4 regions of the Collibacillus ludicampi genome follow, and region 2 is predicted to be linked to each of the others. Evidence: riboswitches for the same ligand, from Rfam matches in the RefSeq annotation. Region 2 holds a riboswitch; each other region holds the start of a gene.
The links. Region 2 has a riboswitch for S-adenosylmethionine ahead of metH (methionine synthase). Riboswitches for the same ligand answer to the same signal wherever they lie in the genome.
Positions count from the first base shown of each region.

Region 1: it holds a riboswitch for S-adenosylmethionine, as region 2 does, so the genes downstream of both, DNHGIG_RS14205 (methionine ABC transporter ATP-binding protein) here and metH (methionine synthase) in region 2, are expected to answer to the same signal.
Region 3: it holds a riboswitch for S-adenosylmethionine, as region 2 does, so the genes downstream of both, DNHGIG_RS19220 (trans-sulfuration enzyme family protein) here and metH (methionine synthase) in region 2, are expected to answer to the same signal.
Region 4: it holds a riboswitch for S-adenosylmethionine, as region 2 does, so the genes downstream of both, DNHGIG_RS04600 (iron-containing alcohol dehydrogenase family protein) here and metH (methionine synthase) in region 2, are expected to answer to the same signal.

Region 1 is NZ_BOQE01000001.1:2,803,435-2,807,651, reverse strand. It holds gene DNHGIG_RS14215 (MetQ/NlpA family ABC transporter substrate-binding protein) at 1-536, opposite strand, end outside; gene DNHGIG_RS14210 (methionine ABC transporter permease) at 565-1,221, opposite strand; gene DNHGIG_RS14205 (methionine ABC transporter ATP-binding protein) at 1,218-2,249, opposite strand; SAM riboswitch class I at 2,338-2,450, opposite strand; gene leuB (3-isopropylmalate dehydrogenase) at 2,834-3,940, opposite strand; gene DNHGIG_RS14195 (2-isopropylmalate synthase) at 4,094-4,217, opposite strand, start outside.
Region 2 is NZ_BOQE01000001.1:700,561-704,777, forward strand. It holds gene metH (methionine synthase) at 1-2,645, opposite strand, end outside; SAM riboswitch class I at 2,761-2,863, opposite strand; gene DNHGIG_RS03630 (NADPH-dependent FMN reductase) at 2,968-3,513, opposite strand; gene DNHGIG_RS03635 (hypothetical protein) at 3,713-4,183, shown strand.
Region 3 is NZ_BOQE01000001.1:3,802,846-3,807,062, forward strand. It holds partial or broken gene DNHGIG_RS19215 (cation:proton antiporter) at 1-75, opposite strand, end outside; gene DNHGIG_RS19220 (trans-sulfuration enzyme family protein) at 273-1,433, opposite strand; SAM riboswitch class I at 1,511-1,618, opposite strand; gene DNHGIG_RS19225 (M20/M25/M40 family metallo-hydrolase) at 1,647-2,804, opposite strand; gene DNHGIG_RS19230 (MFS transporter) at 2,901-4,217, shown strand.
Region 4 is NZ_BOQE01000001.1:898,623-902,839, forward strand. It holds gene kynA (tryptophan 2,3-dioxygenase) at 1-692, shown strand, start outside; gene DNHGIG_RS04590 (tubby C-terminal domain-like protein) at 933-1,472, opposite strand; gene DNHGIG_RS04595 (hypothetical protein) at 1,544-1,798, opposite strand; SAM riboswitch class I at 1,998-2,107, shown strand; gene DNHGIG_RS04600 (iron-containing alcohol dehydrogenase family protein) at 2,183-3,274, shown strand; gene DNHGIG_RS04605 (MetQ/NlpA family ABC transporter substrate-binding protein) at 3,289-4,110, shown strand; gene DNHGIG_RS04610 (methionine ABC transporter ATP-binding protein) at 4,141-4,217, shown strand, end outside.

The DNA.
Region 1 (4,217 bases), 2.1 Mb from region 2:
TTAATATCGCTCGGCGTCACTTTGTATCCTTTGGTATCATCCAACTGAAATACTCCTGCTTTTTCCAATAACTTCAGCGCACGTCCTTCGTTTGTCGCATCGTTGGGCACGCTGATCGTCGCGCCATCTTTCACCTTTTTGATATCTTCACCCTTTTTCGTGTAGACACCCATCGGTTCAATGTGAACCTTCGCAACATCAACAAGATTCATATTGTGATCTTTATTGAATTGCTCAAGATAAGGAATGTGTTGGAAGAAGTTTGCATCCAATTGTTTTTCATTCAACTGAATATTCGGCTGTACGTAGTCATTAAATACTTTTACATCCAATTCGACGCCTTCTTGCTTCAATTTAGGCTTGATGTAATTGAGAATTTCCGCGTGTGGCACAGCGCTTGCTCCGACCTTCAAGGTCACTTCTTTGCCGCTGTCTTTTGTGGGAGCGGCTTCATCTTTCTTCGCTTGGCCACAAGCCGTCAATGACATCGCGAGTACGAGAGATGCTGCGGGTAATAACCATTTTTTCTTCAACATACATAACAACTCCCTTTCTTTTTTTAAGTTATTTGCGCGTATATTTTAAGACGAGCTTATCGCCCATCGTTTGAAAGACTTGTACCATGACAATCATGATGGCGGTCGTTATCAACATGACATCTGTCTGGAACATTTGATAACCATAACGCACAGCGAGATCTCCAAGACCGCCACCTCCAATCACGCCCGACATGGCCGAGTAACCGACGAGAGAAACGGTTGTTATCGTGATACCGGCAATAAGACCTGGACGCGCTTCCGGGAGCAGAACTTTCCAAATGATCTGCCAAGTAGTTGCCCCCATCGATTGGGCCGCTTCAATCACCCCGCGATCCACCTCTCTCAACGCTGTTTCCACCAGCCGGGCGAAGAACGGAGCCGCTCCGATAACAAGCGGCGGAATGGCTGCATCCACACCAATCGATGTACCGACGATCAATTTGGTAAATGGGATCAGCAGAATCAGCAAGATGATAAACGGTATGGAACGAAAGATGTTTACGATGAGAGCTAATAATTGGTAAACTGTCCTGTTCTCAAGCAGATGTCCTTTCGATGTCAAAACTAAGATAATACCTAGTGGTAGCCCTATGATGACTGTAAATATTGTCGATAATGCGACCATGTACAACGTCTCATAGGAAGCTTGCAGAATTTCGCTCCAAACCACGTTTTCCATCATCCGATCACCTCCACCTCCAAGTGATTAGCGATCAAATCTCGAATCGTAACATCGAGCAACTCCGGTGAACCGATCAACTCAAGAACCAGTCGGCCATAAGGTACATCTTTCATCCGGGAAATCGTTCCGTGTAAAATATTAAAGTGTACACCGTGCGTTTGGGTCACACGCGATAAAATGGGCTCATATGTGGAAGCGCCAAGAAACGAGACTTGAACCACCCGACGATTTCCATTTGTTTCATGATGAGCCTTTTGGGTTTCTTGCAGGATCGTACGGTCAAATTCGCTTTCAATGATCTGAGCAATAAATTCGCGTGTCACATCCTGACGCGGGTTCAAGAATACTTCGGCCACTTTACCCAATTCAACGATATTTCCGCCATCGATCACCGCAACGCGGTCGCAGATCGCGCGGATGACATGCATTTCATGTGTGATCAAAACGATTGTAATACCAAGTTTTCGGTTAATATCAACCAGAAGATCGAGAATAGATTGTGTCGTCTGCGGATCGAGCGCAGAAGTCGCCTCATCACACAGCAAAACCTTCGGGTCGTTAGCGAGCGCCCGCGCGATACCGACCCTTTGCTTTTGCCCTCCGGAAAGCTGTGCCGGATACTTGTGGCTATGCGCTTCTAGACCTACGAGTTGCAGCAAACGATCCACTTTTTCTTTAATCTCAGATTTCGGCCTTTTTGCGAGTCTTAATGGAAAAGCAACATTGTCGAACACAGTTGCCGATGAAAGCAAGTTAAAATGTTGAAAAATCATTCCGATCGAACGGCGTTTCGCTTGTAACTCAGATGGAGAGAGTGCCGTCAAATTAACGCCATCGACAACCACTTCTCCGGATGTTGGCCGTTCAAGCAGGTTGATACAACGGATCAACGTACTCTTACCCGCACCCGAGTGACCAATGATTCCGAAGATTTCCCCCTCGTGAATTTGCAGATTGATATGTTTCAAAGCGGTAATCGATTGTTTTCCCGATCGATATTCCTTCGTAAGATTGATGAGCTCTATCAATACAATCCTGTACCTCCCCTTACCCTTCATATTGAACAAGAAAAAACCCTTTTCCGGCATGGAAAAGGGCGTAACTATCCTACGTTCGCTCTCATCTGCCGGATTCACATCCGCAGGAATTGGCACCATGTTTTGTGTTATCCACACAAAACGGGTTGCCGGGCTTCATTGGGCCAGTCCCTCCGCCTCTCTGGATAAGAGAAACTCCATCCATATCAAGTTGTGACCACACATCGACGTGTTTTATTATCGGTAGGAGTATATCACGAGTTCAAGTATGGGTCAATAAAATTTTTTCACTTTACGAGTGAGATCATACGATTACGGTTATCATAAAGTCAACTCTTCCTGTAAGTGAGGGAAAGATATGATTATCGATGTGTTCTTTCTCTTTTTTGCGGTAAATCTTGCTGCATTTATGCTTTTGATCATTGGGCTTGTCTTTTTTGGTAAACAAAAGAAACCAAGAGGATAGTTTCCGAAAGACAAGGGCAGCACAGGAATTCTCCCATGCTGCCCTTGATTTGATCTTTACACTTATAAATATGAAGACGAACATCGTTATGAAGGGACTTTCACCTTATTCAAATCGTCGCATACCGCCTGAAGAGGAAATCCATCTCGAAGTTTACAATTTCCTCTACAACCTTATTACCAAACTCTTCTGTATGCAAGAAATAGCTGCTATCAGATGCAAGATCTTTCGTTCTATATCCTTCTTGAAACACATGATTCACAGCGTGCTCGATCGCCTGTGCTTCATCTTCCCAGCCGAAAGAATGGCGAAGCATCATGGCGACCGAAAGAATGATGCCTACCGGGTTCGCAATCCCCTTTCCTGCGATGTCTGGAGCCGAACCGTGGATCGGCTCATACAAATCAACTTCAGCCCCTAACGAAGCGGATGGTAACATACCGATCGAACCGGTTAACATAGCAGCCTCATCGGATAGAATGTCACCAAACATATTTTCCGTAACGATCACATCAAATTGCCGCGGATTACGAATCAGTTGCATCGCACAGTTATCAACGAGCACATGTTCCACTTTAACATCGGGATACTCGGGGGCGATCCGATTGACCGTCTCCCTCCAAAGACGTGAAGATTCAAGTACATTCGCTTTATCCACAGAAGCCAGACGGCCACGCCTTTGACTCGCCAGATGGAAAGCCGTGCGCACGACACGCTCGATCTCTTTTGTTTCATAGACAAGCATATCGGTTGCCTGTTCCCCGTCTTCAACTGCGTGTCGTTCTTTTGCGCCGAAATAGATCCCGCCAGTAAGTTCTCGTACGATTAAAATATCGACACCACGCAAAATTTCAGGCTTCAATGTGGAAACATTTAACAAAGAGTCGCATGCCACGATTGGACGTAAATTCGCGTATACACCGAGTCCCTTGCGAAGTCTGAGTAAGCCAGACTCCGGTCGCCTATGGGCTGGCTCTTTATCCCACTTTGGCCCTCCTACAGCTCCTAGTAACACCGCATCCACACATTTGACTCCAAGAAGAGTTTCCTCAGGAAGCGGGTCTCCATAGCGGTCAATCGCTTCACCACCAATCGGCAGAACCTCATAGGTGCATGTACGTTGAAACCGTTCGGACACCGCTTCCAGGACTTTAACCGCTTCTTTCATGATTTCCGGACCAATACCGTCACCTGGCAGCAGTGCAATCTTTGGCATGCTGTTCTTCCACCTTTCCTTTATTATTTTATGAATATTTAGAAAATACTCGTTTGAGACAAGGATACTCTTTGCGGGGCTTTCAGAAAGTCATACAACCTTCCGAAATATTATCCCTGCCAAGAGATATCCCGTCGATGTTCCCGAATATGACTAGCCTTGCGAGACACTCATCGTTTTGTGGCGATATCCTGCACCCTGCACATCAACACGTTTCTTAATAATGCGATTGACCGCATCAAGGTATGCTTTGGCGCTCGCCACCAGAACGTCAGTT
Region 2 (4,217 bases):
TGGCGTTCAAAATCAGGTGGCTGAAATACAGGGGCATCCCTGCGCACATCCGACGTTTGAGGCAGTGCAGCGGTATGTCCCGCTCCTTTGTCTTTGTCCGCATCCGCCAGATGGGCGTTCATACTTTTCCTGATCTCTTGAACCAAAAGTTCTTTCTGTTCCGGATCACTCAGCCGGTTCGCCAGTTCCAATCCTTCCATCGCATCTTTTGCGTAGAGGACGATTCCGTCATACTCAGGCGCGATTCTCGTCATCGTGAACTTGCGTGTGAGAGCCGCACCGCCGACGAATAAAGGCACATCGATCCCGGCAGCGCGCAAATCTTGTGCGGTGACAACCATTTGCTGCGCCGATTTGACAAGCAAGCCTGATAACCCGATCGCATCCGGCTTCTCTTCATGATACGCGCGAATCAGTTGTTCCGGCGGCACTTTGATCCCCAGGTTGACCACCTGATAACCATTGTTAGACAGAATGATCTCCACGAGGTTTTTCCCGATATCGTGGACATCCCCTTTGACCGTCGCCAGAAGGATCTTTCCTTTCACCGCCGTTTCCGTGCGTTCCATATACGGCTCAAGAAAAGCAACGGACGCTTTCATCACTTCCGCACTCTGCAACACCTCAGCGACGATCAGTTCATTGTCATTAAACAAGCGTCCCACTTCTTCCATGCCCGCCATCAATGGACCGTTGATGATTTCCAACGGCGAATATTTCTTCAACGCCTCCTGTAAATCATCAATCAACCCGTCTTTCGCCCCTTCGATCACATAGCGCGCAAGCCTTTCTTCCAAAGACAGCAACGAGTTATCTGCCGCTTTTTGGCTGACTTTCTTTTCCCGGTAAAACGCCGTAAACGTGGCGAGCGTTTCGGGGCTTGTACGGAACAACAGATCCTCCGCCAAGCGTCTCTCCTCTTCCGGAACGGAAGCGTAGCGCTCCAATTTCTCCGTATTCACAATCGCGTAATCCAATCCGGCACGCGTACAGTGATAGAGAAAAACGGCATTCAACACTTCACGGCCCGCGGGAGGAAGTCCAAAGGAGACGTTGCTAATGCCGAGAATCGTCTGGCATTCGGGCATCGCCTCTTTGATCAGACGAATGCCTTCCACCGTTTCCGCCGCCGAACCGATGTACGCTTCATCTCCAGTCCCCACCGGAAAGACGAGTGGATCGAAGATGATGTCTTGCGGCTGCAAACCGTATTTTTTTGTAAGCAAATCATAGGAACGTTTGGCAATCTCCAATTTCCGCTCTTTCGTGGTCGCCATGCCCGCTTCATCGATCGTACCGACGACAACTGCCGCACCAAACTGGTGAATCAGGGGAATGATTTCGGCAAACCGCTTTTCGCCGTCCTCCAGGTTAATGGAGTTGATGATCGCTTTTCCCTGGGAATACTTGAGAGCTGTCTCGATGACTTTCGCATCTGTCGAGTCGAGCATGAGAGGCACTTTCACTTTTTTGACGACGAACTGCAGAAATTTCTCCATATCGGCCAATTCATCACGATCAGGGTCGGCCAGGCAGATATCGATCACGTGCGCTCCCCGCTTCACCTGCGTCCGCGCGATTTCCGATGCCTCTTCATATTTGCCCGCTGCAATCAGTTCGCGAAACTTTTTGGAACCAATGACATTCGTGCGCTCTCCTACGAGGACCGGGCGGTTATCCGCCTCCACGTATACCGGTTCAATCCCCGAAACGGCGGGAGGATGGTTCCCCGCTTTCTTTCGAGGGGTATACTCTTTCATCGCCTCTGCAAGGGCACGAATGTGTTCCGGAGTTGTCCCGCAGCAACCTCCCGCAATATTGATCCATCCCTGTTCGGCAAAGCCGGCCATTTTTTTGGCCAACGCGGCGGGTGTTTCATGATAATGCCCATCCTCATCCGGCAAACCCGCATTCGGATAACAACTGACACCGCATCGGGCGAGATCCGACAATGTGCGCAGGTGATCGCGCATGAATTCCGGACCCGTCGCGCAGTTCAAACCTACGGACAGAGGGTGCAGATGTTCGATCGAAATGTAAAAAGCTTCGATATTTTGGCCCGCCAGTGTGGTACCCATCGGTTCGATCGTTCCTGAAATCATGATCGGGAGTTCACGATCCAACTCTTGAAAAGCTCGCCGGATTCCGATCGTCCCCGCTTTCACGTTCAACATATCCTGAGAAGTCTCCAGCAACAAGACATCGACTCCGCCCTGAATCAAGGCACGCGCCTGTTCATAATAACTTTCAACCAATTGATCGAACGTGATCCCGCCGGTAACTGACAATGTTTTCGTTGTCGGGCCCATGGATCCCGCCACAAAGCGCGGCCACTCGGGAGTGGACCATTTTCGGGCCGCTTCGACAGCCAATTTCGCCGCTGCCCGATTGATTTCCTCAGCACGCGATTGCAAATCGTACTCCGCCAAAACGACGCTCGTCGCTCCGAACGTGTTCGTTTCAATGATATCGGCTCCCGCCTCCAGATATGCCTCATGGATTTTGCGGATCACATCCGGACGGGTCAGGTTCAACATTTCATTGCAACCTTCATACTGCTCGCCGCCAAAATCTTCTGAAGACAGCGCTTCTCGTTGTATCATCGTTCCCATAGCCCCGTCCAAGACGAGGATTTTCTTTTCCATCTGTTTCTCGATTCGTGTAGGTTCGCGCACATGCCTCTCCCTTTCTTGCCACTTCCCTGTATAAGAAAACCCTCACCTGATCAAGGAGAGGGCTCAACTGTCAAAAGCGACAACTCTCCTATCTTCCAGAAACGCATTCTGCTGGAATTAGCACCGTATGAAAACACCGGTTGCTGTGGTTTCACAGGGCCAGTTCCCTCCACCACTCTGGATAGAAGTGTTCTACTATTCATATCATTGTACTCTAGTTTGACTGCCAGCGCGAATCTTGTCAAGAGAAAACGGTGAATTTCCGCTTTTGGGAAATTCACCGTTTCCTCAGTCAGAAGGTCGACCGATTTCCTCGCAAAGCTTTACCTATTTGTACGATTTGATCGACGAGAGCCGAGAGATTCTGTTTCAGCAAGGAATTCGTGATCTGGCCGTTCTCCACATACGCTTTATCGACAACCACTTGTCCGGGCATGACGAGCGCATAGAGTCCCCGCAGCACGATGCGCATATTATTGAGGGCATTGATACCGCCTTTGCCGCCACCGGCAACGGCCACGATACCTACCGGTTTATCACGGAAATGAGTGTTGCTCAAGAAATCCAACGCATTTTTTAAAGCGCCCGACATCCCATTATGATACTCGGGTGTGCAGATGATAAATGCGTCTGCTTCGAGGGCAATTTTGTGTAAATACTGTACATGGGGATCGTTGCTTTGTGCTTCATCTCCTTGAAAGATCGGCAACATATGTTCACGAACATCAAAGAGATCGACCGTTACCCCGTGGTTCGCGAGTTCCGTCCGAATGTATTCGGCTACCGTTTTTGTGTTGGCGCCTACCCTGGCGCTTCCGTTCATAACAACGACCTTCACATTTGGCACCTCACTCTTCGTCAAGTTATCAATTTTTTAAATCTTTTCCCTCTATGATACATATTCTAACTTTTCGTCCACAGAATAGCACGATCCATTCAGGAAAATTTTTATTTCATGTAGTAAGAAAAGGGATTGGCACTAGAACTTGTGACCCAATTCACTTATAATCTTACATAGAAAGACAGGGGGCTAGGATATGACGATTTCAACATGGATTTGGATTCTCATTCCAATCGCACTGCTCATCGGTTTATATATATATGCGTTTCGCCGGTTCCAAAAGCAGAAAGAGCAGTTCGACGTACAGTATAACACGTACAAAGAAACGAAGGAGATCTTCGTACTCGGGAAGAAAATCGTACGACAGCCCGTACGTGAGGAAGGACCTTTCCGTTTCTTGAAAGTCAAGACCTACCAGGTCGTGGCACGATTGATGATTTCACAGACGATCAAGGGTATCAATCGGAGTATGATGCATACGATGACGTTCACCCTTGATAAAAAAGAGTACCAAAAAATTGAGCCCAATCGAAAGTACCGGGTAGAATTGGCAGGCAACTATATCGGAAAAGTCTTCGCTCCCGCACCCGAAAAGAAAGAGAAGAAAAAAGGTACCGAGAAAGAAAAAGGCAAAGAGCAAGCACAAGAGAAAAAGAAGAAAAAATGAGCAGTTAGAAGTTGTTTAAAAAGCCACCTCAAGG
Region 3 (4,217 bases), 3.1 Mb from region 2:
GATAGCAACATCAGGAATTTTAAGAGAATCGGCCAGTTTTCCAGCCAGCATTCCCGTCAACAAAACGATAATCATTAAAAAAAGACTCTGATGAACGATCTGCAAAGCTTCCGATTCGATATTAATATACCTCCTTTTTTATAACTTGGAAAAATTCGTGTGCCGAGCGTAGGGTACCCCCGCAAGGCGTTTGCACTTTGGAGAGAAAACTCGGCGGTGTCTACCCGAATGTATCATATGTTCGACCCGATTCACAAGCAGATGTCAATTGCTCAAGATCTTTCCAGAACGGAACCGGAGACGGTCAATGCGTGATCCAGATCCGAAATGATATCTTCATGATGTTCGATTCCTACGGAGAAACGCAATAGACGGTTCGTCACTCCTAAAGAATTGCGAATCTCTTCCGGGATGTCAAAATGAGTCTGTCGGGCTGGATACGTGATCAGAGATTCTACCCCACCTAGACTTTCGGCGAATGTAACCAGTCGAACTGCAGAAAGAATGTGTTCGACAAGGCGTTCATCCACCACATCGAATGACAGCATTCCTCCAAAGCCCTTGCTCTGTTTCTTTTGTACATCATACCCGGGGTGAGTTTCGAGCCCTGGATAATAAACTTTTTCCACAAGTGGATGTTGAGACAGCCATTGAGCCACGCGCCAAGCATTTTCTTGATGACGTTCCATACGCAAAGCAAGTGTTTTGATCCCCCGCAGCAATAGCCAACAATCCTGAGGTCCCAAAACGGCACCGATTGAATTTTGCAAGAAATACAACCGTTCCGCCAACTCCGGATCTCGGGCAACCACCAATCCTGCAAGGACATCGTTATGACCTCCAAGATACTTTGTAGCTGAATGGACGACAAGATCTGCTCCCCAATCAAGAGGTCTTTGCAAATAGGGAGTCATAAACGTATTATCCACAATCGAGAGAATATTATGCCTCTTTGCAAAACGGCAAAGTTCTTGCAAATCGGTAATTTTCATTGTCGGATTTGTTGGGGTTTCCACAAACACCGCTTTTGTTGAAGGCAAGAGCGAAGCCTCCACCGCGTTCAGATCCGATGTATCTATATAAGTGGCTTCTAATCCATATGAACGAAATACTTGCTCCAATAACCGATACGTACCTCCGTACAAGTCATTGGAAACAATCAGGTGATCACCGGGACGAAAAAGAGTGAACACACAGGAAACAGCTGCCATTCCGGAAGCGAAGGCAAATCCCCGGCACCCACCTTCCAGTTCCGCTATCGCTTCTTCCAAAACTTTCCGAGTTGGATTTAAGGTGCGCGTATAATCAAAACCGGTACTTTGTCCTAAAGAGGGATGAGCAAATGTCGTGGAATGATGAATAGGAAAAGAGATCGCACCCGTTACGGGATCCTTGCGATTTCCGACTTGCGCTAATAATGTGTCCATTCTCATCGTGATCAACTCTCCTTCAAACATAAAATAAAAAAGTCTTTCTCCTAAGAGAAAGACTACGGTTTCCAGAACGGAATCTCTTATCTCTCAGGATGGTAATCCTGCAGGAATTGGCACCGCTGCATCGAAAGATGCCGGTTGCCGGGCTTCATCGGGCCAGTCCCTCCGCCAACTCTGGATAAGAATCAGAATCTATTCAATTTATGTTATATTTTACTTTACAGTCTTCCTGTTCGTCAAGAGATATTTCCCAAAAAGAATGTCTATGATCATACCAATCATTAGCTTCACTGGAAAAATATAAGCCATCCATTTGTCCACAACATGAAAGGATTGGGAGTGGGTATGACCTCTTGTACCGCCGATGAGCGGTTGAATGGTCGGGATGCGTCTCGCTACATTCCCTAGATCAGTCGCTCCTTGTATCACAGGACGAATCATGACCGCATCTTTACCGAGCAGTCGTGTAATCTGCTGTGAAGCAAGATCGGTTAATACACTGTCTTGGGAGAAAGGAGCATATCCGTTTTCTTTTTCTATATGAAACCGGAAAAAAACCTGTCGAATCGAGTTTCTCAGTTGTTGTATCAACCTTTCCTGGATAACTTCGTCGTAAGAAGTTTCAAAAATATACAATACTATCTCAATCGCCCCATCCCCTCCTTTTTCGCTCAGCACAACACGCCGTTGTCCATCCGCCTGCACAAGTCGAATCCATTCTTGCAGATGTTGATGGATCTGGCACCATGCGCGAAATCGTGAACCTTGGTATTCACAAATCAGCCGCAGAAGCCAAAAACCCTCCGTTTGAAAACCTACAATCACCCGTCGTTCAGGGAGATCATCAGCGAGATGTACGGATATAACCGCATCGATATCATCAAATAATCCTCTCTGCAGGAAATCCAGCTTTCCTGACCAATCCATAATTCGTCGTTCTAGCAAAAGCTTTTTGCGGTATTCGCTTTCCTCATATTCTTCTGCAGGACATGCGAGAAACCGCACCTCTCCTCCTGCCCAATGCATGATGCCACAGTTCGCCAAAATCATGGCTGTTGCCGCCATCGTAGAAATTTGCATATGATGCCCGCATAAATGTCCGTTCTCCAGCCCATCCAGATCCGCCGTAACGGCTATGCGAGGGCCTGGGCGTCCTGTATATAAGGATGCAGCGACACCGGTGACTGCGATACCCCATTTCACATCTAGATTAGGGATATGTTTAAAGTAGTCCGCGAGCATACGGCTCGTTTGAAATTCCGAAAAACCTGTCTCCGGCGTATTTTGAAATTGCTCTGCAAGCCTGATGATTTCATGTCCCCTGTTTTCCACCTCTAACCAAAGGTGTTCTTTCCAATTTGTGGTAACCATTTCCACCTCCACAGGTCGTTTCTTCTCCTCTACAAGTCTTGCCAGTCATAGCGTTTATGAAATCGCGCAAAATATCCCTATGAAAGGAGCGATCGTATGAGTGAAACGGACACAAAGCAAACAGAGCGAGCCAAAACAACTTTGTCTGTTTGGCCTGTCATTGCACTTTCACTCGTGCCACTGATTATGGTATTAGGCAATTCGATGCTCATACCGATCCTGCCTACCATGCAAGAACAACTTCACATCAGCAAATTACAAGTCAGTCTCGTCATCACCTTGTTTTCCGTTCCTGCTGGCATCATTATACCATTTGCAGGATACTTGTCTGACCGTTATGGAAGAAAAAACGTGATCATACCTTCCTTGGTTCTGTATGCGCTTGGGGGACTGGTGGCGGGTCTTTCCGCATGGTTATCAAAAAACCCATACTGGATGATTATGTTAGGAAGAGTTCTTCAGGGCGCAGGCGCCGCAGGGACAGCTCCGATCACGATGGCACTCATCAGCGATATTTTTAAAGGGGATCAACGCAGCAAGGTACTGGGTATCAATGAAGCGGCAAACGGATTGGGTAAAGTATTGTCCCCCATACTCGGCGTTCTCGTCGCAATGATCGTCTGGTATGCCGCTTTTTTTACATTCCCCATTCTCTGCAGCCTTTCTGTTCTCCTCTTATGGTTCTTAATCAAAGAACCTGCGATGCAGGGTGAACCTCAACCATTTTCACAGTATATGCAAACACTCAAAATCATTTTTAAGAGGGAATGGAAATGGTTACTTACCGCTTATTTCGCTGGAGCGTGCGCTTTGTTCATTCTATTTGGTGTACTTTTTTATTTGTCTCAACTTCTTGAAGAACAATATCGTATCGATGGGATCCCCAAAGGCGGAATCCTTGCCGTTCCATTGCTAGCTATGGCAAGTACATCTTATATCACAGGAATAAAAATCAAAAAACGATTTGGTCTTATGAAATGGCTTGTCGTAACAGGTTTTTTCCTGCTTGCAGGCTCTCTCGCATCTGCCGCTTTCTTTCGTAATCCTTATGTTTTGCTTTTCTTTCTCGTCATTTCCGGGATCGGTACGGGTCTTACACTCCCTTGCCTGAACACATTGATAACATCGGCTGTCTCCAAAGAAGAAAGGGGTATCGTCACTTCCTTTTATGGTGCCGTACGTTTTTTTGGCGTCGCATTCGGCCCTCCCATTTTTACATGGTTAATTGATGTTTCTCGCGTTTTCATGTTCCTAACAGTTTCCGGGCTGGCACTACTCGTCGGACTTCTCTCCATGTGGTTGATTCGACCCCGTAGCCCCAACAAAGGAGGAACCAACCAACCGCGTAAACAGCCAGATCATATCGTAATGGGCAAGAGACGTGTATTTGGCAGGATAAGAGCTCGGGTGTAG
Region 4 (4,217 bases), 200 kb from region 2:
TCATCCATCAAGTAAGCGAACTTTGGATGAAATTAATTTTGCATGAGATAAAAGCCGCGACTGATTCGATCCAGAAAGGTAATCTTTCTGCCGCTTTTAAAATGCTGGCCCGGGTCTCCAAAATTCAATCGCAAATCATTGAGTCTTGGGATGTTCTATCCACGCTGACACCTACCGAATATATGGAGTTTCGCGACAAATTGGGGCAAGCATCCGGATTTCAATCTTACCAATACAGGATGATCGAGTTTGCATTAGGATATAAAACCCATCATATCCTTGAAATTTACAAAAAAGACCAGGAATTATACGATCGGTTAAACGAAGCATTGCATGCACCCAGTCTATACGACGTATCGATACAAGCACTGTCAAAAGCAGGATTTGAAATTCATCCACGTGTACTGCATAGAGATTATACCCAACCTTACGAAGCGGATCCCAGTGTAGAAGCAGCCTGGCTTACAGTCTATCGGGATGTCGAAACGTACTGGGATCTCTATGAATTAGCGGAGAAATTGGTCGATATAGAAGACTGGCTGCAACAGTGGCGTTTTCGCCATATGAAAACCGTTGAGCGAATCATCGGTTTCAAGATGGGAACAGGCGGTTCATCAGGGGTGAATTATCTCAAAAAAGTTCTCGATCAACGTTTCTTCCCTGAGCTATGGGTTTTGCGTACCAAATTATGAAATTGGTTTGTAATTGCAATAAATAATTCATAAAAATGTGATAATTGTGAGGAGGGGATTCAAATGCCAAGGTTGGTCTATCCCCTCCGTATGTATCAACGCTGTCATCAAATGACCGCTTCTCTCTTACACCAGGTGGAAGTTACGATTCTGTTTTTGATAATCTCACGCCCATTGATTTCATTTAAAAATCGCCTTACTTTGCGTGATTCATCTCTATATGCATATCCCTTCGCTACCTCAATGCTTAACTCTCAACAATAAGTAAATGCATGCGACCTCATAGATCGTTAACGATTCATTGAAAATGGTTACGTCTATGCTCGTAAACTTCGTAATACTTTCATAGGAAGCAGTCGCCAAGATTTGCTTTGTCTCCATATCCGTGAAACGGACGATCTTTTCTCCGATATCTCGCATGACCATGATCTTATGATTGAGACCTTCATATACAATCCGCTCATTTGTCTTGATTACAGTCTTGTTATTGATTTCGGATGTCTTTACCCTTCCGGCTTCATCTGTAATTTCCAGTCTCCATTTATCCCTAATTAAAGATTTGAAGTTGAATAATTCCATAATATCAATACGCGTTTTTCCATGGATATCCCTAGCTTGTACATTGAAAATTAGATGATCGAATATTAAATCGATGAACCAATGCCACTTATATTTGAAATACCGCTGCATCTCACCAACCTTATTCCCATCTTCATCAAGCAAATCGATCGTGCGTAAGCTCAATTTCCATAGCGGTATTTTAAATCTGTACTTCTTCACTGGATGCTCCCTCAACCCCATATTTTTGATGTAGGTACCTATTCTTCGATACCTAGAAAAGCGAATCATTTCTATCGCCCGATATATTTTGCGATTTCTCCCGAACATCCTAATTCATCGAATACTTTTGACAAATGTTCAAATGAAATGCTATTCCATCCTAATTGATGAGTAGGAATTCTGATCTGCAGCTGATTTCCCTTGACCCTCATTTCTAGGTGAATGTCTGGACCGGTTATTTGAGCGATCCGTTGATCTTTGCGATCTTTCTTTATGGTAATTGTACGATCTCCAAGAAAAATATCTTTGATGATTTTATCGAACATGAAAACTCATCTCCCTTTTTGTGTATGATCGATACATCTTATATTAGACAGAGAGTAATATTTTTCCTTTGAAAAAATTATCTTATCACTTCCCGTACCGATCCGTATCCCATTCCATTTATAAAAACACTTGACGATAAATGAACATGGATATATAATCCATAATAATTCAATATGGTTACTATGAATATTACGGATTCTCTTATCCAGAGTGGTGGAGGGACTGGCCCGATGAAACCCGGCAACCAACCGTGAATGATACGGTCAGGTGCTAATTCCTGCAAAACGTAATGTTTTGAAAGATAAGAGAGTAGGAGTTACGAGTTAACGCCTCTCTGAATCTTTCAGGAGGCGTTTTTCATTTCAAAGGAGGGATGATTATTGATGATTACAGTTAGATCGGGACCTGACAGCTATATTTGTCAACCGGGCATTTTAGAACAAATCGATCGGTTATTAAATACATACCGATTTCAAAAAGGTTTGCTAATAACCGGAGAAAAGTCCTGGGAAGCTTCTAAATCTTATTTCCCGCACAAGACCAATTTTGAATTTTGGATAGAAAAGTATCATGGCGAGTGCTCTGACAGTGAAATAAATCGGTTGACAAACAAAGCAGAAGAGTTTAAGTCACACGTCGTCATTGGCGTAGGTGGTGGCAAAGTATTGGATCTGGCAAAATCGGTGGCAAACCGGTCCGGTCTTCCGGCTATTTTGATTCCCACCCTCGCCTCCACATGTGCAGCATGGACACCGCTTAGCGTCATATATAACGATGAAGGACAGTATATCCGGTTTGATGTTTTTCCGAAAGGAACTCTGCTTGTTCTGGTAGAGCCTGAGATTTTATTGAATGCGCCTCTTTCAACATTGCGTGCAGGAATTGGCGATACACTTGCCAAGTGGTACGAGGCGGAGGCTTTAACGAGAACATTAACGAACAAACCGATGGCCGTACAAATGGCAATTAAATCCGCAGAATTATGTAAAGATGTTTTATTGAAAGACGGCTTTGAGGCTATACAGGCAGCGCAACGAAAAACGTTAAACCCTGCGTTCCTTCGAGTGGTTGAAAGCATTGTGATGATTGGCGGAATGGTAGGAGGGTTTGGTGACAAATATGGCAGAATTGCCGGCGCTCATTCTGTCCATAATGCGCTTACACATATTTATGAGACACATCACTTGTTGCACGGTGAAAAGGTGGCATACGGCATTCTGGTACAACTGGCTCTCGAAAAAAAATTTACTGAAATCAACCGATTAGTGGACTTTTATAAATTGATTCATCTTCCATACTGTCTGAAAGATTTGGGGATTCACCCTGGTGATCAAAACTGCATACAGTTGATTGCACAATATACGCTCGCAAAGGGAGAATCGATCCATTATATGGACGAGTCTTACAATGAATCTGATCTGATAGAGGCTATAAACGAACTTGAAGAGATCATATTTCAACATGCAAAAAGATAAGGGGGATTTTCAACATGAAAAAAGGGAAACTATTTCTATCTATCGCGATGATTCTTACATCTTTTTTATCAGGTTGCGGTCAACAGTCGAGCGGAGAGTCAAATAAGCTTAGTGATAACAAACTGGTGATTGGGGTGACTGCGGGACCGCATGAACAAATTATGGAAAAAGTAAAAGAAGTGGCAAAGAAAGATGGGCTGGATATAGAAATCAAAGTGTTTAATGATTATGTAATGCCCAACATCGCTCTATCGGAAAAAGAATTGGACGCAAACAGCTTCCAAACAAAGCCCTATCTCGAGCAGTTTAAGAAAGACCGACATCTCGATCTTGTTGATGTGTTTAATACCGTGACATTCCCAATGGGGATCTATTCTAACAAGATTAAGAATATCAAGGATATACCTAATGGAGCGAAACTCGGTGTTCCAAACGATCCTGTGAACGAAGAGCGAGCCCTCCAATTATTCGAAAAAGCGGGAGTCATTAAGATGAAACAGGATAACACAGGAAATCATTTGACGCCAAAGAATATTGTGGAAAATCCGAAAAATGTGCAGTTTGTGGAACTGGAAGCATCCCAAATTCCGCGTCAGTTAGATGAACTGACAGCTGCCGCGATCAACACGAACTTTGCCATCGAGCATGGTTTCTTGCCTTCTCGAGATGCCATTTTTATGGAAGGTAAAGATTCACCCTATGTGAACTTGGTGGCTGTCCGTACGGAAAACAAAAATGATCCGGTCATTAAGAAACTTGAAAAAGCTTATCATTCGCCAGAAGTCAAAGCGTTTATCGAAAAGCAATTCAAGGGATCTGTGATTCCGTCCTGGTAAGAATCAAAGAAAATGAAAGGAGTGGAGAGAGTGATTCAACTGTCAAATGTGTCCAAAACTTTTTATACAAAAAAAGGAAAAGTGGATGCGTTGAAAAACGTTTCTCT